DNA from 4 places in the Vibrio sp. 811 genome. Region 4 is predicted to be linked to each of the others. Evidence: predicted binding sites of a transcription regulator. Region 4 holds the regulator's gene; each other region holds the start of a gene.
What was found. Region 4 encodes MetJ, which represses methionine synthesis genes. Its sites were predicted from a motif close to TTAGACNTNTANANGTCTAA; they were not measured.
Positions count from the first base shown of each region.

Region 1: a site for MetJ is predicted at 4,159-4,178, ahead of metH (methionine synthase). Genes of this name have one in related genera too.
Region 2: a site for MetJ is predicted at 3,092-3,111, ahead of metE (5-methyltetrahydropteroyltriglutamate--homocysteine S-methyltransferase). Genes of this name have one in related genera too.
Region 3: a site for MetJ is predicted at 3,333-3,352, ahead of metN (methionine ABC transporter ATP-binding protein MetN). Genes of this name have one in related genera too.

Region 1 covers NZ_JAWOUB010000017.1:93,639-99,647, forward strand. The annotation lists gene lysC (lysine-sensitive aspartokinase 3) at 1-343, shown strand, start outside; gene metH (methionine synthase) at 430-4,110, opposite strand; gene R7Q46_RS20110 (cation:proton antiporter) at 4,302-5,633, shown strand.
Region 2 covers NZ_JAWOUB010000005.1:179,443-185,451, reverse strand. The annotation lists gene R7Q46_RS10825 (YciI family protein) at 1-96, shown strand, start outside; gene R7Q46_RS10820 (GspS/AspS pilotin family protein) at 100-492, shown strand; gene metE (5-methyltetrahydropteroyltriglutamate--homocysteine S-methyltransferase) at 626-2,908, opposite strand; gene metR (HTH-type transcriptional regulator MetR) at 3,190-4,101, shown strand; gene R7Q46_RS10805 (DUF4250 domain-containing protein) at 4,123-4,323, opposite strand; gene R7Q46_RS10800 (hypothetical protein) at 4,476-5,186, opposite strand; gene R7Q46_RS10795 (EAL domain-containing protein) at 5,273-6,009, opposite strand, start outside.
Region 3 covers NZ_JAWOUB010000021.1:25,196-31,204, reverse strand. The annotation lists gene treB (PTS trehalose transporter subunit IIBC) at 1-1,388, opposite strand, end outside; gene treR (trehalose operon repressor TreR) at 1,565-2,512, opposite strand; gene gmhB (D-glycero-beta-D-manno-heptose 1,7-bisphosphate 7-phosphatase) at 2,587-3,138, opposite strand; gene metN (methionine ABC transporter ATP-binding protein MetN) at 3,480-4,514, shown strand; gene R7Q46_RS21225 (methionine ABC transporter permease) at 4,504-5,181, shown strand; gene R7Q46_RS21220 (MetQ/NlpA family lipoprotein) at 5,214-6,009, shown strand, end outside.
Region 4 covers NZ_JAWOUB010000040.1:122-6,130, reverse strand. The annotation lists gene R7Q46_RS24275 (bifunctional aspartate kinase/homoserine dehydrogenase II) at 1-1,651, opposite strand, end outside; gene R7Q46_RS24270 (O-succinylhomoserine (thiol)-lyase) at 1,667-2,827, opposite strand; gene metJ (met regulon transcriptional regulator MetJ) at 3,053-3,373, shown strand; gene R7Q46_RS24260 (malic enzyme-like NAD(P)-binding protein) at 3,486-4,763, opposite strand; gene bfr (bacterioferritin) at 4,970-5,446, opposite strand; gene R7Q46_RS24250 ((2Fe-2S)-binding protein) at 5,540-5,728, opposite strand.

The sequences.
Region 1 (6,009 bases), on a different contig from region 4:
GATATCTGTCGATTTGATCACAACATCTGAAATCAGTGTATCGTTAACACTTGATCAAACCGATACATCCGGCGGCGCGCCGCAGCTGCCGCAAGCTGTACGAGAAGAGTTAGAAGAGCTATGTAAGGTAGAAGTTGAACATGACCTATGCCTCGTTGCTCTCATTGGTAACAACATGAGTGAGAGTAAAGGCTACGCGAAACAGGTTTTTGGCACGCTAGAAGACTTTAACCTACGCATGATTTGTTATGGCGCTAGCCCTCACAACTTATGCTTCTTGCTCCATGAATCGGTATCGAAACAAGCCATACAAAAACTCCACACCGAGTTGTTTGAGAAGTAAGTTCAACTCAATAAAACAAAGAGCTGCGTATCTGCAGCCCTTTGTTGTTTCATTAGTTGTTACATTTGGACGAGGTAAACATCAATTTAACCGTTAATGTTTGGCCCTAACCATTTTTCAGCCTCGATCCTATCCCACCCCTTACGATCGGCGTAACTCTCTAGCTGATCTTCTTGGATCTGTGCGATCGCAAAGTAACGTGAGTCAGGATGAGAGAAATACCAACCAGAGACTGACGCGCCCGGATACATTGCATAGCTGGAGGTTAGAGTCATGCCAATATTCTCTTCCACATTAAGTAGCTCCCAAAGCGGTCCTTTTTCAGTATGCTCAGGGCACGCTGGATAACCTGGTGCAGGGCGAATACCTTGGTATTTTTCACGAATGAGATCATCGTTAGATAAATCTTCATCCGCAGCATAACCCCAAATTTCTTTACGGACACGCTCATGCAAATACTCAGCAAACGCTTCGGCTAGGCGATCCGCCACCGCTTGAATCATAATTGCGTTGTAATCATCTCCCTGTGCTTTGTATTCATCAGCAAGCTCTCGTTCACCAATACCACCAGTGACAGCAAATGCCCCTATCCAATCATGCTTACCCGACTCTTTAGGTGCGATGTAGTCGGATAAACAATAGTTGAATCCTTTTGGTTTCTCGGTCTGTTGTCGCAAGTTACGTAATACTTTCACAACGTCGGTACGAGTTTCATCAGCATAAACTTCAATGTCGTCCCCCACGCTAGCAGCAGGGAATAAGCCACACATTCCACGCGCTTTTAACAGACCTTCTCGCTCAACTCGATCAAGTATCTCGTTGGCATCTTCGAATAAACGTTTTGCTTCTTCACCAACTTCTTCATGTTGGAAAATTGTTGGATACTTACCCACAAGTGACCAAGTCATAAAGAATGGTGTCCAATCGATGTATTGACGTAATATAGCCACATCAAAATCATCGAAGATATGAATGCCAGGCTTAACAGGCACTGGAGGGGTGTAAGCTTCCCAATCGATAGCAACTTTATTCGCTCGAGCCGCTTCTAATGTCACTGGTTTGGTTCTCGGTTTCTTTCGATTATGTTGATCACGTACTCGTTCGTAATCAGCTTCAAGTTTTTCAACAAATTCAGGGCGACGTTCATCTGACAGAAGAGAAGTACATACGCCCACTGCACGTGAGGCGTTGTTCACGTAAACCACTGGATGCTTGTAATTTTGCTCAATCTTAACTGCTGTATGGGCTTTTGACGTTGTTGCGCCACCGATGAGAAGAGGTAAGTTAAAGTCGAGACGCTCCATCTCTTTTGCAACATGCACCATTTCGTCTAATGAAGGTGTGATCAACCCTGATAAACCAATAATATCGACGTTCTCTTCTTGCGCTACTTTTAAGATCTTTTCGCAAGGAACCATGACACCAAGATCGATAATTTCGTAGTTATTGCACTGCAATACAACGCCAACGATATTTTTCCCGATATCATGTACATCACCTTTGACCGTCGCTAGCAAAATCTTACCGTTTGTTTGTCCCACCTGCTTTTCTGCATTGATGTAGGGCTCCAGATGCGCGACTGCTTGCTTCATCACTCGTGCAGATTTTACGACTTGAGGAAGGAACATTTTACCTTCACCAAACAAATCTCCGACGACGTTCATCCCATCCATGAGTGGGCCTTCAATCACCTCTAATGGCTTTGAAGCATTGACACGTGCCTCTTCGGTATCATCAACGATAAACTCGGTTATTCCTTTCACTAACGCGTGTTCTAAACGCTTTTCAACAGGCCAAGTTCTCCACTCAAGTGCAGAGGCATCCTCCTCTTTACCTACCCCTTTGCCTGCGTATTCCGCCGCGATATCTAACAACCTCTCAGTGGCATCATCGCGACGGTTAAGAACGACATCTTCCACAGCCTCACGCAATTTTTCAGGCACGTTATCGTAGATTTCTAACTGACCCGCATTCACAATCCCCATATCCATACCGTTTTTAAAACAGTGGTAGAGGAACACCGCGTGAATCGCTTCACGTACATAGTTATTGCCACGGAAAGAGAATGAGACGTTAGAAACACCACCCGAGATCATCGCGTGTGGTAAATCACGTTTGATATCGCCAACGGCTTCAATGAAATCCACCGCGTAGTTATTATGCTCCTCGATCCCCGTAGCAATGGCAAAAATGTTTGGGTCAAAAATGATGTCTTCTGGTGGAAAGCCCACTTCATCAACAAGAATTCGGTAAGCGTTGGTACAAATTTCTACTTTGCGCTCACGTGTATCTGCTTGCCCAATCTCATCAAACGCCATCACAATCACAGCCGCACCGTAACGGCGGATCAACTTAGCTTGTTCAACGAATTTCTCTTTGCCTTCCTTGAGTGAGATCGAATTAACAATGCCTTTGCCTTGGATGCACTTAAGACCAGCTTCAATAACCTCCCACTTGGAAGAGTCAACCATGATTGGTACTTTTGAGATTTCAGGTTCTGACGCACAAAGGTTTAAAAAGCGAACCATACAAGCTTGTGCATCCAACATGCCTTCATCCATGTTGATATCGATAATTTGAGCGCCATTTTCAACTTGTTGACGAGCCACATCGAGCGCTTCATCGTACAGTTCTTCTTTAATCAAGCGCTTAAAACGCGCAGAACCGGTTACATTCGTACGCTCACCGACATTGATAAATAAAGAGTCTTTATCAATAGCGAGTGGCTCTAGGCCAGACAAGCGACAAGCAACGGAAAGTTCAGGTAATTGACGAGGGGCGATATTTTCAACCGCGAGTGCCATTTGGCGAATGTGCTCAGGAGTTGTACCACAACACCCACCAATCAAGTTTAAAAAGCCACTTTGAGCCCACTCTTTAACATGCTTAGCCATATCTTCTGGCGACAAATCGTATTCGCCGAATGCATTCGGAAGCCCAGCATTTGGGTGAGCGGAAACAAAAGATTCTGATATACGCGAGAGCTCTTCAACATAAGGACGCAGTTCATCCGGGCCAAGTGCACAGTTCAAACCAAACGAAATCGGTTTAACATGACGTAATGAGTTGTAAAACGCTTCTGTGGTTTGACCGGATAATGTTCTACCGGAAGCATCAGTAATAGTCCCCGAGATCATCACAGGTAACTCAATACCCATCTCTTCAAACACACTTTCAACAGCAAATGAACAAGCCTTAGCGTTAAGAGTATCGAAGATGGTCTCGATAAGAATAAGATCAGAACCACCTTTAATCAGCGCTCGAGTCGATTCAGAGTAAGCCTCAACTAACTCGTCGAAAGAAACATTTCGATATCCAGGGTCGTTTACATCAGGAGAGATAGAACAAGTGCGGTTCGTCGGCCCTAAAACCCCTGCGACATAACGCGGTTTATCGGGTGTTTTTTCGGTCCATTCGTCTGCAACTTCACGTGCAAGCTTGGCAGCTGCAAAGTTAATTTCTTCACTTAGGCTTTCCATCTCGTAGTCAGCCATCGCAATGGTTGTTGCGTTAAAAGTGTTGGTCTCAAGAATATCTGCACCCGCTTCTAAATATGCAGCGTGAATTTCCTTGATAAGTTGAGGCTGACTTAGAACCAACAGGTCGTTGTTACCTTTTAGATCACAATGCCAATCCGCAAAGCGCGTTCCTCGATAGTCTTGCTCTTCAAGTTTGTACCCTTGAATCATGGTTCCCATACCACCATCAATCAAAAGAATACGTTGCTTCAATTGAGCTTCAATCTGTTGTCTTACGTTACTTCCCACAGTACAGCCTCATTCCTTTAGTTATCTTTCCATCCTATCACACAAAATTCAGGAGTCTAGACGTCTAAACGTGGAATTAATGATTATTTTATCTCCTTCTTAACTTACAAAATAATCACGAAAAAATGTTTGCTATTTAAGCAGCATCAGCCGAGAATTCCATTCATAAAATGTTACAAATAGAGAGCTCTATGTCGGTCTATCATACTTTATGTTTTCTATCCGCAGCTGCGATGCTAATTGCTTTTGTAAACAGCAAGATAGGAAAGATGCAAACCACCATTGCGATTACTGCAGGTTCAATGGTGCTTTCACTTCTAATCTTAATTGCGGGTCAAAACAACTGGTTCCATCTCACCGAAATTGCGACGGAGACGGTCACAAGGATTAACTTCGAAGATTTCTTGCTCAAAGGCATTCTTGGCTTCTTACTATTTGCTGGTGGACTAGGCATCAAACTCCCGAACCTTAAAGATCAAAAGTGGGAGATCACTGTTTTAGCCCTTGGAGCCACACTGTTTTCCACGTTCTTTATTGGATTTGCACTGTATGGGTTTTGTCAGTTAATTGGCATCCAATTTGATTTGGTCTACTGCTTACTATTTGGTGCTCTAATATCGCCAACTGACCCAATCGCTGTATTGGCTATTGTGAAAAAACTAGATGCTCCTAAACGTATCTCCACTCAGATTGAAGGAGAATCGCTCTTCAATGATGGCTTCGGTTTGGTTATCTTCGTCACTCTATTTACGATTGCATTTGGCACTGAGGCACCAACTGTAGGTAGTGTCACCTTGCTCTTCATCCAAGAAGCTATCGGTGGTATCACATATGGTTTCGTCCTCGGTTTGCTATTCCACTACTTGATCAGTGCCACCGATGATCACTCAATGGAATTGTTACTTACCATTGGTGTCCCAACAGCAGGTTACGCATTTGCTGAATACATCCATGTATCAGGCCCACTCGCGATGGTTGTATCCGGTATTATGATTGGCAACTGGACACGCTTTATTGGCTTTTCAAAAGAGAGTGAAGATCACCTTGACCATTTTTGGGAGCTTGTTGATGAGTTCTTGAATGGCGTGTTATTCCTACTAATCGGCATGTCGATGCTGCTATTTGAATTCCACAAAGAAGACTGGATTATGATGGCTATTTCAGTCCCTCTTGTACTAGCAGCTCGCTATTTAAGCGTATTTCTCTCGTACATTGGCTTTAAGCGTTACAGAAAATATAACCCGTGGTCAGTACGTATTTTGACGTGGGGCGGCTTACGCGGGGGCCTTGCATTGGCAATGGCACTTTCCATTCCATCTGGTATTTGGGTGATTCAAGATAAGTTAATCGATGTAAAAGAGATTATTCTTGTAATGACCTACTCCGTCGTTGTTTTCTCTATCCTCATTCAAGGTTCAACAATCACCCCAATGATTGAAAAAGCAAAAGCAGAAGAGAAGAAGATGGAAGAGAATAACCAAGCAATAACCACTCCGGAACATACGGAGCCAGTGGACTCTTAAAGACACGTTACTTAATAGATAAAAAGCAGCTACCTAGCTGCTTTTTTCATAACTAATTTTCAGACTCCCCTTCAAGGACGAATGCTCCTTATTCTTTGATATACCTTCAAATATACGAAGAATCGCTACGCTGCATTTTCATAGATACTAACTATTGCCGATAGATAGTATTCATAGACGTGCCTTTTAATTTACCCATTTATCACTTCTCTTCTCTTGGCAATATAGGCTCCTCGCAAATATCAAAGCTAAACTTCCACAATACTTAGCAATGAGCGAGTTTGTATTTTTATGAGAAAGAGACATTTAGGGTGATTGCGTTCAGAACCCAAACAGGTTAGAAACCTCACCGAGATAAAACTGAGCTGGCACCCAG
Region 2 (6,009 bases), on a different contig from region 4:
CTAGAGGATGCTAAAGCGTGGGCAGAAGCCGATCCTTATGTAGCGGCTGGTGTTTACGATCATGTAATCGTGAAACCGTTCAAAAAAGTGTTTTAATTTATGAAAAAATTACTGTGTCTTTTCTTGGTATTTGGTGCTCTGGCTGGCTGTTCATCAACCGATGATAATCAGCGCCAACTTGAGCTTATGGCATCAAACCGAGCAGGAGTCTTGTCAGCGGGCCTCCCTTTAGAGTACGGTCCACTGCAAATAATGCGTGTCTCATCCAACAAAAATGTTGTAGAGATGATGATGATTTATAACGATGGCGCACTCGGTGCAAAGCCGTTAAATCAAGTACTGAATACCAGTATCTATACCTACTGCAGCAACCCAGAAGTTCGCAAGCAAATTGATATGGGCTTGATGTATCGTATTAAAGTACGTAATTCTCGCGGTCAGTTGATGGCAGATGAGTTGGTTTCCGCACAGACTTGTACTCAGGTGAAGTAGCTACAGTAATTTTTGTTGCTTTCGGCATGAGACGATGATTCGCTATTATTGGATAATCTGAAAACGAAAGTTAACAGTTAAGAATAGAAAAACGGAGACCACAGTCTCCGTTTTTATTTGCTGTAACGATGTGTTACGCCAGCTCAGCACGGAGCTTCTTCGCCGCTGAAACCAGATTCGCCAATGCCGCTTCTGTCTCCTTCCAGTTTCGTGTTTTCAGACCACAATCTGGGTTTACCCACAAACGTTGAGCCGGAATTTTTTCTGCCGCTTTCTTGATTAAACCTTCAATCCATTCTTCCGTAGGAATGTTTGGTGAGTGAATGTCATAAACACCAGGGCCAATTTCGTTCGGGTAATTGAACTCTTCAAATGCTTTCAGCAGCTCCATATTTGAGCGAGATGTTTCAATGGTAATGACGTCCGCATCGAGTGCCGCAACCGAATCAATGATTTCATTGAACTCGCTGTAACACATATGAGTGTGAATCTGAGTTTCTGGTTTTGCACTTGCCGCAGAGACCTTAAACGCATTTACGGCCCATTCTAAGTACGCTTTGTGATCACGTTTTTTGAGTGGTAAACCTTCTCGAATGGCTGGCTCGTCAATTTGAATGATATTTATGCCTGCATCTTGCAGGTCAGACACCTCATCACGTAGTGCCAAAGCAAGTTGCTGCGCAATTTCTTGACGTGTGATGTCTTCACGTGGGAACGTCCAACATAAAATCGTAACTGGTCCAGTCAACATGCCTTTCATCTGTTTGCTGGTTAGCGACTGGGCGTACGTCGACCATTCAACCGTGATCGGTTTTTCACGTTCAATGTCAGCAACTACAATGGCAGGTTTCACACAGCGAGAGCCATAACTCTGTACCCAACCAAATTTGGTCGTTTGAAAACCCGCTAAGTTCTCAGCGAAGTATTCCACCATGTCGTTACGCTCTGCTTCACCGTGAACTAGCACATCTAGGTCGAGCGCCTCTTGACGTTTCACTGCGTCAGCAATATGTCCTTTAAGTGCTTGGATATATTCAGACTCAGATAATTGACCTGTACGATAAGCGCTGCGCTGCACCCGGATTTCACCCGTTTGAGGAAAAGAGCCGATTGTCGTTGTTGGCAACAAAGGCAAGCCCAATACTTCAGCTTGATGCGCAGCACGCTCTGCATAAGGTGCGCTGCGCTCGGCAAGTGACGCGGTAATGTTGTTTAAACGCGCTTGTACTTGAGGTTTATTCACATGTGTTGCTGTCTTGCGCACTTTTATTGGCTGGCTATAGGTATCACAAGCGAGAATCGCATTTTGGTCACCATCGAGCGCTCGGCCAAGCAAGGCGACTTCTGCCACTTTTTGTTTTGCAAAGGCAAACCAACTTTTTACTTCTTCGCTCAGTTCTGTTTCCAGAGCTAAATCAACAGGGCTATGTAGCAGAGAACATGAACTGGCAACCCAAAGTTTGTCGCCCAGTTTCTCTTTGACTGGCTGTAGACGCTCGAGTTGGGCACTTAAATCTGAACGCCACACATTACGACCATTCACAACGCCGGCAGAAAGCACCCACCCCTCGGGTAACTTGGTAACTACATCGTCAAGCTGCTTAGGGACGGTAGATAAATCGATATGCAAACCATCTACCGGAAGCTCTACAATTTTGCCTAGCGTATCGCTTACGGAGTCAAAGTACGTCGTTAGCAGCACTTTTACATCGCTTCGAATCACTTGGTAGGCTAGCTTAAACGAATCAGCCCATTTGCTTTCTAGCTCCAGTGACAAAATTGGCTCATCAATCTGAACCCACTCAACACCTTGACTTGCTAGCTTTGCCAAAATAGCTTGGTAAGCAGTAAGTAAGCGTGGTAGAAGGGTTAAGCGGTCAAACCCTTCTTCGACCTCTTTGCCCAAGTAAAGGTAACTGACTGGGCCAAGCAAAACAGGCTTCACTTGGTGGCCAGCTTGAAGCGCTTCGTTGACTTCTTCAAACAGTTGCGGCCAGCTCACTTCAAACGTATCGTCCTTGCTGAATTCAGGGACAATGTAATGGTAGTTTGTGTTGAACCATTTGGTCATATCCGATGCCGCAGCGCCCGCACAGCTGCAACCCGCCTGAGATTGACCGCGACCCACTTTGAACAACGTATCCAGGTTAGGGAAACCATCAGCGTGACGCTTTGGCACATGACCCAATAGCAACGTGGTCGTCAGTACATGATCGTACCAAGCGAAGTCGCCAGCGGTGGCAAAACTCAGACCAGCATCCGTTTGTGTTTGCCAGTTTTTGGCGCGTAGATCTGCCCCAACCTTTTTAAGCTCAGCTTGATCAATTTCTCCTCGCCAGTATTTCTCCTGAGCGAATTTTAATTCTCTTTTTTCACCAATGCGTGGATAACCTAGTATGTGAGTCGTTGTCGCCATGTCTCTATTCCTTTCTCAATTTTGTTCAATTTGTTTGGATCAGAGCATCTTTCGGTAAAGAATGAGATGTCTGGATGGCTAAACTATCGCTCTCATCTGATATTAGAACAACGTCCATTTATTCAACTTGTTTATTAAAAAAATTCATCATGAAGCGACATGATTCGCAAATAAAAACAACAAATAGACGTCTAGACGTTTACATATCCATTTTTTGTCGTTAAGTTATTTACACGATTGCTATTCTGTTCATAGCGAGCAACAAAGGATGAAAGGAATTCATGATAGAGCTAAAACATTTGCGGACACTCACTTCGCTTCGAGACACTGGCTCTCTAACGGCGACAGCGACCGCTTTGCATCTCACTCAGTCGGCACTGTCTCATCAGATCAAAGATTTGGAGGCGCGAATTGGAGGGCAACTGTTCCTGAGAAAGACTCGTCCGGTGAAGTTCACTTCAGAGGGAGAAATCCTATTGCGTCTTGCAGAAGATATCCTTCCGAAACTCGCAAGAGCAGAAAATGATTTAGCGAGCTTGAAAGAGGACGTCAATGGCCGATTACATATGGCCATTGAATGTCACTCTTGCTTCCAATGGCTAATGCCTGCACTTAGGGAGTACCAACTTGCTTGGCCTAGCGTAACATTGGACTTTTCCTCTGGTTTTGGCTTTGAACCACTCCCAGCTCTATTGGCAGGCGAACTCGATCTCGTTATTACTTCCGATATCCAACCTCGATCTGAAGTCCACTACGAGCCTCTATTCGACTTTGAAATGCGTTTAATTACCGCAACCAACCACCCATTGGCGGAAAAAGAAATTATTGAGCCGCAAGATCTCGCAGATCAAACCATGCTCTCTTATCCGGTTCAAAAACAAAGGCTAGACGTCGTAAAACACTTTCTTCAGCCAGCAGGAATAGAACCTGCGAAATGGAAGCAAGCCGACAACACTCTCATGTTAGTTCAGATGGTCTCTGCTGGATTAGGGGTGGCGGCACTACCCAATTGGGCGATTTCTGAATTTTCTCGCCAAGGTCTTATTACCAGTAAACCTTTCGGCCAAGGCTTATGGCGTCGCTTGTTTGCTGCAACGCGTCACTCAGAGAAAGAAAAGCGTTACTTACAAGCTTTTTTCGCAACCGCGAGGCTACAATGTAAAAGCCACCTTGACGGAATCAAGGTGGCTTAAAAGATTTGGATTATGAAAGGCTTAGCGTTGATATGCTTTAAATTGGTTAGTCAATGGATCGTACTGATAACCGAGCATATCAAGCTTGCCGACTACAGACTCTACATCCATCTCATACACTGATACTAACTCGTCAAAACTGTCGCACTCTAAACGTAGCTTTTCGTTGACGATACCTAGCAAAATAGTGCTGTCCAGATTACCTACATTGCTTAAATCCATCGCGACTCTCCTCTTCGACAAGGTATATAAACAAGCGTAGTAGTAATCACGCGAATTTAAAGTGAGTGCGATCTAAAACGTGATCACCTTATACCCAAGCACCAAGAAAGCACTTGGATATAAGCCGTCTAGCTTTGTCTTTAGAATAGAGGTTAAGCCGCGAGAGAGAATAAACCTTGCAGGCTCGTCATCGACGCGAGTGCTAGAAACAAGGCAACGCTCAGTTGCACCTTTTCTGGTTTCTTATGCGTAAAAATATGCCAACACCACACAATAATTGAAGAAATTAGCATAGCTAAAGACAGCAAGATCGGCTGTGTCGCAGCGTTTAGTGTGGCTTCATTTAACTGGTAAGAAGCAAACAACGTTGCGATGACTAATAGCATTCCAGACACAATGCCAGTAACTGGTAAAATTCGGTGAAATGCCTGTAATCTGCTGCGAGCTATCGTAAGTAGCAATTGAGAAAATGACGCCCCAAGGAAAAATATCATTAGCGCCATCGCTATCGATGCTGGCCAGCTTGATTGCTCAAATACCTGAATACTTACATACGCAAAGGCCAAACCATTCGCTAAATGCATCGCCCATAGTGGCCCTTTTTCACGCGTTTTCTTGGTTTGAACCTGAGAATAGAAGTAGAAAATAGCAAACACGATCATAAATGCTTCAATGCGAAGTGACGCAACAGCGAGCCACAATACAGCTACTGCTGGCAACATTTTATGAAGACGTCCTCGCTGACCAGGACAAATATCTCCCTTTATTAGAAGCAAAGTCAGTAGCGCTTGTGCGCCAAATAGCATCGGAGGGAAAGTAACCAGCAATTGTTGAATCATGTAGAATGCACGCTCAAAAGTCATTTTGGGGGGCGATAATATCAAATCAACTATCGCCAAACCACCGAAAGTCGGCCCCCAAATGAGCTAAAACGGTAAGACAATTTTATTCACAGAGAAGCAAGATACTTCAACGCGTCTTCCTGCGTTAAAACTCCACGGTACTCTTCTTTGGTATTACACAGTACCCAAGGGAAACGAATGCCGGTTTTAACCAACTCTCGAATAACAGAGACAGGTAAATCCTCATCAACCAACACAAATTCGGTGCTCATTATCTGATTAACAGGACGTTTCCAAATTCGGCTTTCTCGTTCAGTTTCTCGCTCTGTGCCCATCGAGGGCGTTAGGTGTAAATTCACCGTCTCTTTCGTAATTAACCCAACACAACGATTTTCATTGAGAACAACTAAAGGCGAGCTTGGATTCAAATTCATGTACTCCACTGCCAAGGAGAGCGGTTCTCCAGGGTCCATAGACCTGACTTGTTCATGGCCCACAGATTGCAACACATCACTTTGCTTAGACTCAACCGCGATGTCAGAGAACAGATGCTCATAACTGTCCGCTTTATCCATCAAATCGACAGGCACGGCAGCAGAAAATAGAAAGCCCTGCATGTAATCGACACCGATTTCTGCCAATACTTGAAGTTCTTGCTTAGATTCCACGCCTTCGGCAACCACTTTTACATTCATTTGCTGTGCAAGCTCGGTGACCATTTTAACAATGTTATAGCTTGTGCTCCCTTTATGAATGTTCTTGACGAATTTTCGGTCTATTTTCAGTAAATCAAACTGCCCTTTTTCTAGATAAGAAAAAGAAGAATACCCAGTACCGAAGTCAT
Region 3 (6,009 bases), on a different contig from region 4:
GCACGCTTATAAAGAATTAACGTTAATGCAGCAGGTACCAGCATTGCGACTAACATAGCCAAAGCAAAAATGCCCCAGAACTGCGGTTGGATAGACAAGATGCCCGGCAAACCGCCCACACCGATACCGTTCGCCATTACGCCCGCACTACCACAAATAGCAGCAGCACACGCACTACCGATCATCGCGCTCAGCATTGGGAACTTGTATTTCAAGTTGATGCCGTACATCGCCGGCTCGGTCACACCAAGGTAAGCAGAGATAGCCGCAGGTACTGAGATATCACGCTCGCCATGTTTTTTACTGATGATAATGATGCCGACGACCGCAGACGCTTGAGCAATGTTTGAAAGTGCAATCAGAGGCCAAATTGGCGTGCCGCCTAGCTCTTGCATTAATTGAAGGTCAACCGCGTTGGTGGTGTGGTGAATACCAGTAATGACCAATGGCGCGTATAGGAAGCCGAAGATGGTTGAGCCAATCATTGCGAAGTCACCCGTCATGGCTGCTTTTGCTGCGAATGCCACGCCGTCACCCAACATACGACCGAATGGACCAATGATAGAGTGCGCAAGAATCACAGACACAATGATAGAGACAAACGGCACAACCACTAGGTAAAGGTAAGACGGAATGATGCGTTTTAAGTTGGTTTCAATAAACGCCAGTGCCATACCAGCGAGCATTGCCGGAATCACTTGCGCTTGGTAGCCCACTTTCTCGATGGCAAATAAGCCAAAGTCCCATACTTCAGGCACTTGCTTACCAATTAGGTAGGCGTTCATTAACTGTGGCGAAACCAGCGTGACACCAAGCGTGATACCCAAAATCGGAGTACCGCCGAGTTTTTTCACTGTCGACCAACACACGCCAACTGGTAGGAAGAAGAAGATTGCTTCACCAATTAGCCATAGGAAAGAGTGTACCGTTGCCCAAAACTGGCTGATTTCCGTTAGCGTTTGACCATCAAACATCTTGATGTCGCCAATCACGTTACGGAAGCCAAGAATCAGACCACCGGTAATGATCGCAGGTAGCAGTGGTACAAAGATTTCTGCAAGGTGGGAAATACCACGCTCAACGATATTCATGTTTTGACGAGCAGCGTTCTTCGCTTCGTCTTTGCTGGCTTCACTTTTACCCGTCAGTCCGATCAGTACCTTGTAAACTTCATCCACTTCAGTACCGATAACCACTTGGAACTGGCCTGCGTTGGTAAAACAGCCCTTCACCATCGGTAATGCTTCTAACTGTTTCGTATCTGCTTTGTCCGTATCATTTAGAACAAAACGCAAGCGAGTTAAACAGTGACTTACACTGGCAATATTGTCCGGCCCCCCGACCAGCTCAATAAGACGCTCCACGTCTTTACGCGCAATCTTACTCATAACTTTGTCCACCCTGTATTGGATACATTCGATTCATCATTTTGTTTTTATAAGTGGGAACATTCCCATTTCTTAATTTTAATATTGCCATCCGAAGGCAAAAAACAAAATGGGAACAGTCCCATTAATTGAGAGTGATCACAGTATAATTTTAGAGCAGATCGTTTTAGTGTGGGTCAATAAACGATAGGCTGTTGAGTAAAGTGAACCACTTCCTCATCGCCATTTAATTGATTGATCAGCATGTTAGCGGACTTCTCACCTGCAAGGGTATAACCTGGGTCGACACTAAATACTTTAGGGAAAAGGAAAGAGAGCAATTCATTACCACCAACACCTGTCACAACCACATCTTCACGGCCTAACTCTTGAAGACGCTTAATCACGCCCAACGCGATAGTGTCACTGGCGCACACGATGGCCTGAGTGTCAGATTGAAGGACTTTGTCTACCAACTGATAAGCACTTTCATGGCTCAACTTACCCGTCTGGAAACAAGGTGTAATTTGTTTGCGTTGACACCAAGCTTTATAAGCATTTAGACGAGCTAAGCCAGTGGTTTTGTCTTCAGGGTCAACACCAATATAAGCAATGCGAGATAAAGATTGCTGCTCAAGATGAGACAAAGCCATGTCTATCACACCTTGGTTATCGTAGTTGATCGAGGAAACCATTTGCGTGTCCATCGCGATCACGACGATACGATTCCCCCACTCCGCCAATGCTCGCTCATCACATCCAGTAAAGCCAAACACGATCACCCCATCGACGTTGCGACGTTTAAGCACATCCAAATGCTCATTGGTTTTATCGCGATCGAATTGGCTCTCCATGATCACCGCATCATAACCAGCGGAATACAAAGCATTGAGCATTGTACCAACGGCGCGATTTTCTGATGGTGAATCTAAACGGGAGATGATAACCCCAATAACTTTTTGGCTGCCGCCACGCATTGATTGCGCAGATTTGGACGGCACATAACCAGATTCACGAATGATTTGCTCAACCTTCTCTCGCGTTTGGGGTTTCACTTTTGGATCGTTAGTAAGCACACGGCTTACTGTCGATTTGCCCACGCCTGCCAATTTTGCGATATCAAGAATGGTGAGTTTTTTGCTCATAAGTGTTCAGATTAAAAGAAGGAATCAAACAAAAGGGAAGCAGTGGCTTCCCTTATCTCAGTCAGTAATGAAGATTACTTGTTTAAGTACGCTGGCACATCTGCAATGCTATCTAATACTACCGTTGCAATGGCTTCGCCCTGTTCCGTTACTGGCTTACCAGTGCGAACCAAAATCTTAGTGCCAACGCCTGCCGCTTCTGCTGCCATCATGTCTTCAGCTTTATCGCCGATCATCACAGATTTCTCCATGTCGATCTTCAAGAAGTCACGCGCAGAAATGAACATGCCTGGTTTTGGCTTACGGCACTCACAATCTTGCTTGTACTCGCCAATGCCATGTTCTGGATGATGTGGACAGTAATAGATACCATCGAACTCAACACCATTATCAGCAAAGTTCCAATCCATCCATTGAGTCAGAGACAAGAAACGGTCTTCACTGAATTTACCGCGTGCGATGCCCGATTGATTCGTCACTAACACTAGAAGGTAGCCTTTATCTTTTAGCGCTTTCGTCGCTTCAAATACACCATCAATGTACTCAAAATCATGTTCGTCATGAACGTAGCCGTGGTCAACGTTTATCACGCCATCACGATCGATAAAAACAGCAGGTTTTGCCAAAACGTATTTCTCTATTAACTCGGTTTAATCAGATTATTACATACCTTATAAACTTCAACACTATCTAATTCATTCTAGGCCTCGACAAAACGGTTGATTTGTTGGGCAAGAATCGGTAAATCTGAGGGTGCCCCGCCGTCTACCTCCTGCTTGTTATCTATACATCTTCGTTTCAAAACAGAACATCCATACATTTAGACGTCTAGACGTAAAAATATCTATTGACTTCATTCTGCTTAACCCATAGCATCAACTGAAAATTGAGATAAAGCTCAACATTAAGTTCTGTCAAAGGCCGTTTTTGACAGCGAAGTTCCCCGTATCTTTGGGCAGGTTGAAACATGATAGAAATAAAAAACGTCAATAAAGTGTTCTACCAAGGCAGTAAGGAAATCCTTGCCCTGAAAGACATTAACCTACACATCGACAAAGGCACTATCTTTGGTGTTATCGGTTCATCAGGTGCTGGTAAAAGTACGCTGATCCGCTGTGTCAACATGTTAGAAGCGCCGACCTCTGGTTCCATCATCGTTGATGGTGTGGATCTAACCAAACTCAGCAAAAAACAACTAGTCGAAACACGCCGTAACATTGGCATGATCTTCCAGCATTTTAACCTGCTTTCGTCTCGTACTGTGTTTGATAATGTAGCACTGCCACTAGAACTGGCAGGTAAAGACAAATCGCAAATCACAGCAAAAGTAACTGAGTTGCTAAAGCTTGTAGGCTTAGCCGACAAACACGAGAGCTACCCATCTAACTTAAGTGGCGGACAAAAACAGCGTGTGGCAATTGCTCGTGCATTGGCATCCGATCCTAGCGTGCTGCTTTGTGATGAGGCCACTAGTGCGCTAGACCCGGCAACGACTCAATCTATCCTTGAGTTATTGAAAGAGATCAACCGCAAACTCAACATCACGATTTTACTTATCACTCACGAAATGGAAGTCGTAAAAAGTATCTGTCACGAAGTAGCAATCATCGGTGGTGGTGAGCTGGTGGAAAAAGGCACCGTTGGCGATATTTTTGCGCACCCTAAGACAGAGCTAGCGCACCAATTCATTCGCTCAACGCTGGATCTTTCCATTCCTGAAGATTACCAAGCTCGTCTGCAAGCAGAGCGTGTTGATGGCAGCTACCCGTTGGTTCGCTTAGAGTTTACTGGCGCAACCGTCGATGCACCGTTAATGTCGCAAATTTCTCGTAAATACAATATTGATGTGAGTATTTTGAGTTCCGACCTTGATTACGCTGGTGGCGTGAAATTCGGCATGATGGTCGCAGAGCTATTTGGTAACGAAGAAGATGACAACGCAGCTCTTGAATACCTGCGTAAGCACAACGTAAAAGTAGAGGTACTTGGTTATGTCCTTTAATACGATTTCTGAATGGCTGAGTTTAAACAGCAAACTACTTTTAGGTGCAACGTGGGAAACGCTTTACATGGTTGCGGTTGCCGGATTAGTCGGCTTTGCTGTGGGTATTCCATTAGGCGTAATCCTCCATATTACTAAGAAAGGCGGCCTACTTGAAAACACCAAACTAAATAGCGGCTTAGGCGCTATCGTTAACATTGGTCGCTCAGTGCCATTCCTCGTACTGATGGTTGCGATTATTCCAGTGACAAAAATGCTAGTTGGAACCTTTATCGGCACAACCGCAGCAATCGTCCCACTGACTATTGGCGCCATTCCTTTTGTCGCTCGTCTTATTGAAGGTGCTTTATTAGAAGTACCGACAGGCTTGGTGGAAGCAGCGCAGTCAATGGGGGCGACACCAACACAGATCATCACAAAAGTTCTACTACCTGAAGCAATGCCGACTATTGTTAACTCAGTAACGATTACCTTGGTCACTCTCGTTAGCTACTCAGCTATGGCGGGTACGGTAGGCGGCGGCGGCCTAGGCGACGTAGCCATTCGTTACGGTTTCCACCGCTACGATGTAACTATCATGGCCGTGACTGTCGTGATGTTGATTGTTCTAGTACAGATTATTCAGTCTATCGGCGACGCAGTGGTGCGCCGTGTAGACCACAGATAAGCATCAAAAATACAAATTATAAGGAGATAAAGATGAAATTTAGCCTTAAAGGTCTTTTGACCGTAGCAACGGCCGCCTCTGCTCTTGTTCTAGCGGGTTGCGGCGACAAAGAAGTAGACGTAAACAAAGTAAAAGTTGGCGTTATTGCTGGTGCTGAAGCACAAGTAGCCGAAGTTGCCGCTAAAGTAGCAAAAGAGAAATACAACCTAGACGTTGAGCTAGTAACATTTACCGATTACGTAACACCAAACGCCGCTCTGGATGATGGTTCAGTAGACGCGAATGCGTTCCAGCACAAACCATACCTAGACCAACAAGTGAAAGACCGCGGCTACAAACTGGCTATCGCGGGTAACTCATTCGTTTACCCTATTGCTGGTTACTCAAAGCAAGTAAAATCAATTGATGAAATTCAAGATGGCGCACGCATCGCAGTACCAAACGACCCAACTAACCTAGGTCGCTCACTACTGCTTCTTGAGCAACAAGGTTTGATTACGCTACGTGATGGCGTTGGTCTACTCGCTACAGTACGTGACATCGTAGGCAACCCTAAAAATATCGAAATCATTGAACTAGAAGCCCCACAGCTTCCACGTTCACTGGATGACGTAACGCTATCTATCATCAACACCACTTACGCAAGCTCTATCGACCTATCGCCAGAGCGTGACGGCGTGTTCGTTGAAGATAAAGACTCACCATACGTAAACCTAATTGTCGCTCGCGAAGAAAATGTTAATGCGCAAAACGTACAAAACTTCGTAAAAGCTTACCAAACGGAAGAAGTTTACGAAGCGGCAAAAGAGCTGTTCAAAGGCGGTGTTG
Region 4 (6,009 bases):
CGTAGCGCTGAGCTAACTCTTTACTCGCGGTAACATCAAGCACGACGGCTTCATCATAGCTTTTAAGCGCTCCCAAACGTGCCAGCCAATCCCCATTGTTTGCTATGCTTTCATCATCAAATCGTTCAGCAACACTCGCCGCCTCAATACCTTGCTCATCGAACCAATAGGTTTGGCTATCCACAACCGCGACAAGATCAAAGCTCATACCATGACGTTTTTCGAGCTCACTTTTTTGCGTAGCAAATAAATTTAGCCAACTAGAACCAATATTACCCTTGCCACATAAAGCCACTGCCACGCGTTTTTGCGCTTGGAACAACTGGCTATGAATCGTTTGAACCAACGCCTCGGTATCAGTACGGCGCAAAACAGCGACTAGGCTCAGCCCTGAGTCTGTTTCAGAGATAAATTCTACCGGAGAGTGCTTTAGCTTCTGATAAAAGCCAAAGCAATGATTGGCGTTTTTCGTAACGCCTGCACCTACCGCAGCTAAGAGCGAGTAACCTTCTTTTAGCTTAATTTCTGCCTCTACCGCAAGCTCTTGCAAGTGTTTCAATGCACCACCGGCGATTTCTGCGGTGTAAGCCAAGCGTATCGTATGCTGATCGGATTGAGCTTCAAATGCCAATGGCTCTAATTGCGCGCGCTGCAACGCTTGTAATACATCACTCTGTGTTTTTTCGAAGTCGTGCCCATGCATGAAAGACAACTGCACCAATAAAACATCATCCAGTGAAGTAATAATTTTAGCGCCACGACCAGATGCCAATACACGCTCAATACGAGTAGAACCCGACTCTGGCAGATAGCTACACTTGAGATTAAGGTCCATGGTACTTTGCGCCACAGGCTGAAGCGTACGACTGTGTAGCACTGGGGCAGCTAAGCGAGCAAGTTCACTGGCTTCATCCAATCGAAGTAACGGTAATAAACAAGCGTCAGACACCAAACGTGGATCGGCACTATAGACACCAGCAACATCACTCCAAATCGTGACAGTACTGACTTCAGCAAGCGCGCCTATGACCGTTGCAGAATAGTCAGAGCCGTTACGACCAAGTAGGATGGTTTCTCCTGCCTCGTTCTGAGCCATAAAGCCAGTAATTACCACACGTTTATGGTTATGCTGCGCGAGGATCTCTTTAATTAAAGGGTATGAACGAGCGCGATCAACCTCTGGTTGAGTTCCCGCTTCTGCACGTAAAAACGCTCGTGCATCTTGTGCAACCGCAGGGATAGAACGTTGAGATAATAACGCGGCCAATAGGCGAGCAGACCATACTTCTCCGTGCCCCAGTACCGCGGCTTTTTGCGCATTAGTGAGTGGTGCAGTCAGCTCCGAGAGAGTACTGAACTCATCATGTAATAAAGCTAACAGCTCTTCTTTTGCTTCACTCTCCAACAAGCTTTCTATTAGCTCAGTTTGGAACTGTCTCAAGCTTTGAAGCGCTTCATGCGCAATTCGGCCATCTTTACTTAACCCTTCCAAAAACTCAATCAAGCGGTTAGTGGTTTTTCCTGCAGCAGAGACGACCACAAGATCATTTTCTGTCGAATACTCCTTGAGAATACCCACAACGCGTAAGTAGCATTCTGGGTTTGCTAAGCTACTGCCACCAAACTTATGCAGCTGACGTTGTACAGTCATTGTTATCGTCTCCTATTACTGGGTAGCTTTAGCGAACGCTTGTTCTAAATCTGTGATGAGGTCTTGTGCATCTTCCAAACCGACAGACAAACGCAATAGTTGATGAGAGACCCCAGCCTCCGCCAGCGCCTCCTCACCCATTGCACGGTGCGTCATGGATGCTGGGTGGCAAATCAAACTTTCTACACCACCTAATGACTCTGCTAATGAAAACAGTTGGAGCTCTTTCACAAACACCTTTAACTGCTCAAACGAACCAGCAAACTCAAAACTCAACATAGAGCCAAAGCCCGTTTGCTGCTTTTTAGCAATGTCGTGACCTGGATGTTCCGGCAGGCTTGGATGATAGATAGTTTTAACTAACGCTTGTTTCTGTAGGTAAGCTAGTACCTGCTGTGAGCTCTCTTCATGTACTCTCATACGAGCAGCAAGCGTACGAATACCTCGCAGTGTCATGTAACTATCGAAAGGTGTGCCCGTTGCACCAATACAATTACCCCACCATGCAAGCTCTTCTGCATGCGCTTCTGTGTTGGTGATGATTACTCCACCAATTACGTCCGAATGACCGTTGATGTACTTTGTTGTGGAGTGGATAACAAAATCCGCACCTAGCTCTAAAGGTTTTTGGTACACGGGTGTCAAAAAGGTATTGTCCACCGCAACTAACGCGCCGATTTGTTTCGCTTTTTCACAAGTAGCTGCAATATCCACTACGCGAACCAGAGGGTTTGACGGAGTTTCTAGCAAAATGAGTTTTGGTTTTTGTGCCAATGCAGCATCTAAAGCCTGTTCGTCTGATTGATCGACAAACTGAACCTTAAAATCGCCTTTGTTAGCTCGGGTATTAAAAAGACGATAGGTACCACCATAACAATCGTGAGGAGCAATAATGAGATCATCTGGGCCGAGAAAAGCGGAAACCCATAAATTTAATGCCGACGTACCGCAGTTAGTAACAACCGCTCCTTTTCCAGACTCAAGTTCAGATAGCGCACTTTCCAACAGTCCGCGGTTTGGATTACCAGATCGTGTGTAATCATACTTGGGCACTTCACCAAAAGCAGGAAAACCATAGTTAGTGGAAAGATAAATAGGTGGAACGACAGCATGATATTGGCTGTCTGATTCAATACCAGTGCGTACTGCAATGGTCGCAGGTTTGCGAGTGCTCATGGGTGTATCCTTTCACGGGTAATGACTTCTAAATAGGAATGCGCTATATCTAATGAGTAACATAAAGTGATCAACACGCTTCCTTTGCTGTTATGTTCACTTTACTCGTCAAAAAATGAGACGTCAACACTTCTAGACGTCTATATGTCTTTGCTTATGGCGGTAAATGCAGCTAAAATCAGCACCTAAATTATTTTTAACCGATTACATAAATGAAGGTGTGCAATGGCTGACTGGAATGGCGAATACATTAGCCCATATGCAGAGCACGGCAAAAAAAGCGAACAAGTAAAAAAAATTACCGTCTCTATCCCGCTAAAAGTTTTAAAGGTGCTAACTGATGAGCGTACTCGCCGTCAGATCAATAACTTACGCCATGCAACCAATAGCGAATTGCTATGCGAGGCATTTTTGCACGCGTACACAGGTCAGCCACTTCCGACAGATGAAGACCTTCGTAAAGACCGTCCTGATGATATTCCAACAGAAGTAAAAGCGCTGATGACGGAAATGGGCATCGAATTTGAGTCATTCGACGAAGAATAAAAAAGCCTGATAAGAGGTTTCAGGTAATAACTCTTGCCTCGAGCCAAATGAATGACATAAAAAATGGGACGCAATAGCGTCCCATTTTTGTGTATCACATCTGAAAGATATATTACTCTGCCATGTAGTTTTCAGGCATCTCGATACGAGCTACACCTGAATTAACCGCCGCCTGAGCGACCGCTTTTGCAACACGTGGTAGCAAACGTGAATCCATTGGTTTTGGAATAATATAGTCCGCACCAAACTCTAGCTTATCAACACCTGCAGCCTTCAATACGGCTTCAGGTACAGGCTCTTTTGCTAGCTCACGAATCGCCTCAACGGCTGCAAGTTTCATTTCATCATTGATTTCACTTGCACGCACATCAAGAGCACCGCGGAAAATGAATGGGAAACACAATACGTTGTTAACTTGGTTAGGATAATCACTACGGCCAGTACCCATGATCAAGTCATCACGAACTGCGTGAGCAAGTTCCGGCTTGATTTCAGGATCCGGGTTAGAACATGCGAATACGATTGGCTTATCTGCCATCAACTTCAACGCTTCCGCTGGCAATAGGTTTGGACCAGATACACCTAGGAACAGATCTGCACCTTCAATCACGTCTTCTAGTGTGCGCTTATCTGTATTGTTCGCAAATAGCTGCTTATATTCATTAAGATCATCACGACGAGTGTGAATCACACCTTTGCGATCTAGCATGTAGATTTTTTCGCGCATTGCGCCGCATTTGATCAGAAGCTCCATACACGCTACAGCGGCAGCGCCAGCGCCAAGACAAACAATTGTTGAATCTTCAAGTTTCTTACCTTGAAGTTCGATTGCATTCAGCATACCCGCTGCCGTTACAATAGCAGTACCATGTTGATCATCGTGGAATACTGGTACATCACAACGTTCAATCAGACGCTTTTCAATCTCAAAACAGTCTGGTGCTTTAATATCTTCAAGGTTGATACCGCCAAAAGTGTCTGCAATGCTCGCAACAGTATCAACAAATTCATCGATCGTGCGGTGCTTAACTTCAATATCAATAGAGTCAAGACCTGCAAAACGCTTAAACAGTAACGCTTTACCTTCCATCACTGGCTTAGATGCAAGTGGACCTAGGTTACCTAGACCTAGAATAGCGGTACCGTTAGAAATAACAGCAACCATGTTCCCTTTTGCAGTGTACTTGTACACGTTATCCGGGTTTTGTGCGATTTCACGCACTGGCTCTGCAACACCAGGGCTGTAAGCAAGGGCAAGATCACCCGCCGTTTCCGCAGGCTTTGTCAGTTCGACAGCAATCTTTCCTGGAGTTGGATAAGCATGGTAATCCAATGCTTTTTGGCGATGTTCTTCTTCTGGAGTGGCTGCTTGGTGGTTGTCTTCAGACATGGACGTTTCTCTTTTTTATTTTTAGGTAAGGGGGCATAAATTCTATCGGATAGAAATCAAACTTCATAGGCAAGATTGCGAGCAATATCCTTAAAAAGCCGATAATAAAAGAGATTAGACCAGATAACGGAGTTAAGCACCTGATTTTCGAGTCAGGTGCTCTTTCTTCTTACTATTATTGGAGTATGCAAACTCAGAAAGTATCGTTACTCTTCGTCCACGTATTGCGCTTGGAGATAATTCTCAATACCAGACATTTCAATCAAGCCAAGTTGCGTCTCTAGCCAATCAACATGTTCTTCTTCATCTTCAAGAATATCTTGGAAGAGATCTCGAGACACATAATCTCGAATGTCTTCAGCGTAGGCAATCGCATCTTTTAAATCTGGAATAGCCGCCATTTCAAGCTTTAAGTCACACTCGAGCATTTCCTTGGTATCTTCACCAATCATCAACTTACCTAAATCTTGTAGGTTCGGTAGGCCTTCAAGGAACAAAATACGCTCAATTAGATGATCGGCATGCTTCATCTCATCGATAGATTCGTGATATTCCTTGTCTGCTAGGTGCTTTAAGCCCCAGTCTTTATACATTCGGGCGTGAAGAAAATACTGATTAATAGCGACGAGCTCGTTACCGAGCACTTTATTGAGATGTTGAATGATGATTGGATCGCCTTTCATGACAAAACCCTCCTCTTTGGCTTCATTTAAATGTAGAAGCAAATGAGAAGGTGTCAAAATGTAAGGCAAATAATTACTGCATACTTACAGCAATTAGCTGGCTTGTTTAAATTCCGTGTAACTAGTTTCCGCTAAAATTTCCTTGGCCTGTCTGATGCACTTACCACATTGGCTGCCCAATGCCGTGCACTTTTTGATTCCTTTAATATCTGTTACGCCTTCATCTATCGCCAACTTCCTAATTTTTTTGTCGGAGACACCATGGCAAAGACAAACGTACATACTCAAAAAACCTATAAAACTAATCTGTGACAAACAATATAAACAAGAATAGTTCTTGTTACCAGTCGCATTATGGTGTCCGCTCAGAATATTTGGTTATAACGATTTTACCGCTGCAGGAAAAGATCAAAGGGTTAAGAGGGGTGAGTAAAAGCGTTAAGAAATAAAGTCGGTAAAACTCTGTTTTTAAATCGAAAAAGTGACGTCTTTTATTTCAACACTTATAACTAAATGTAATCTAGAAATGAAAAAGGGAAGCCTAAGCTTCCCTTTTCGATGCA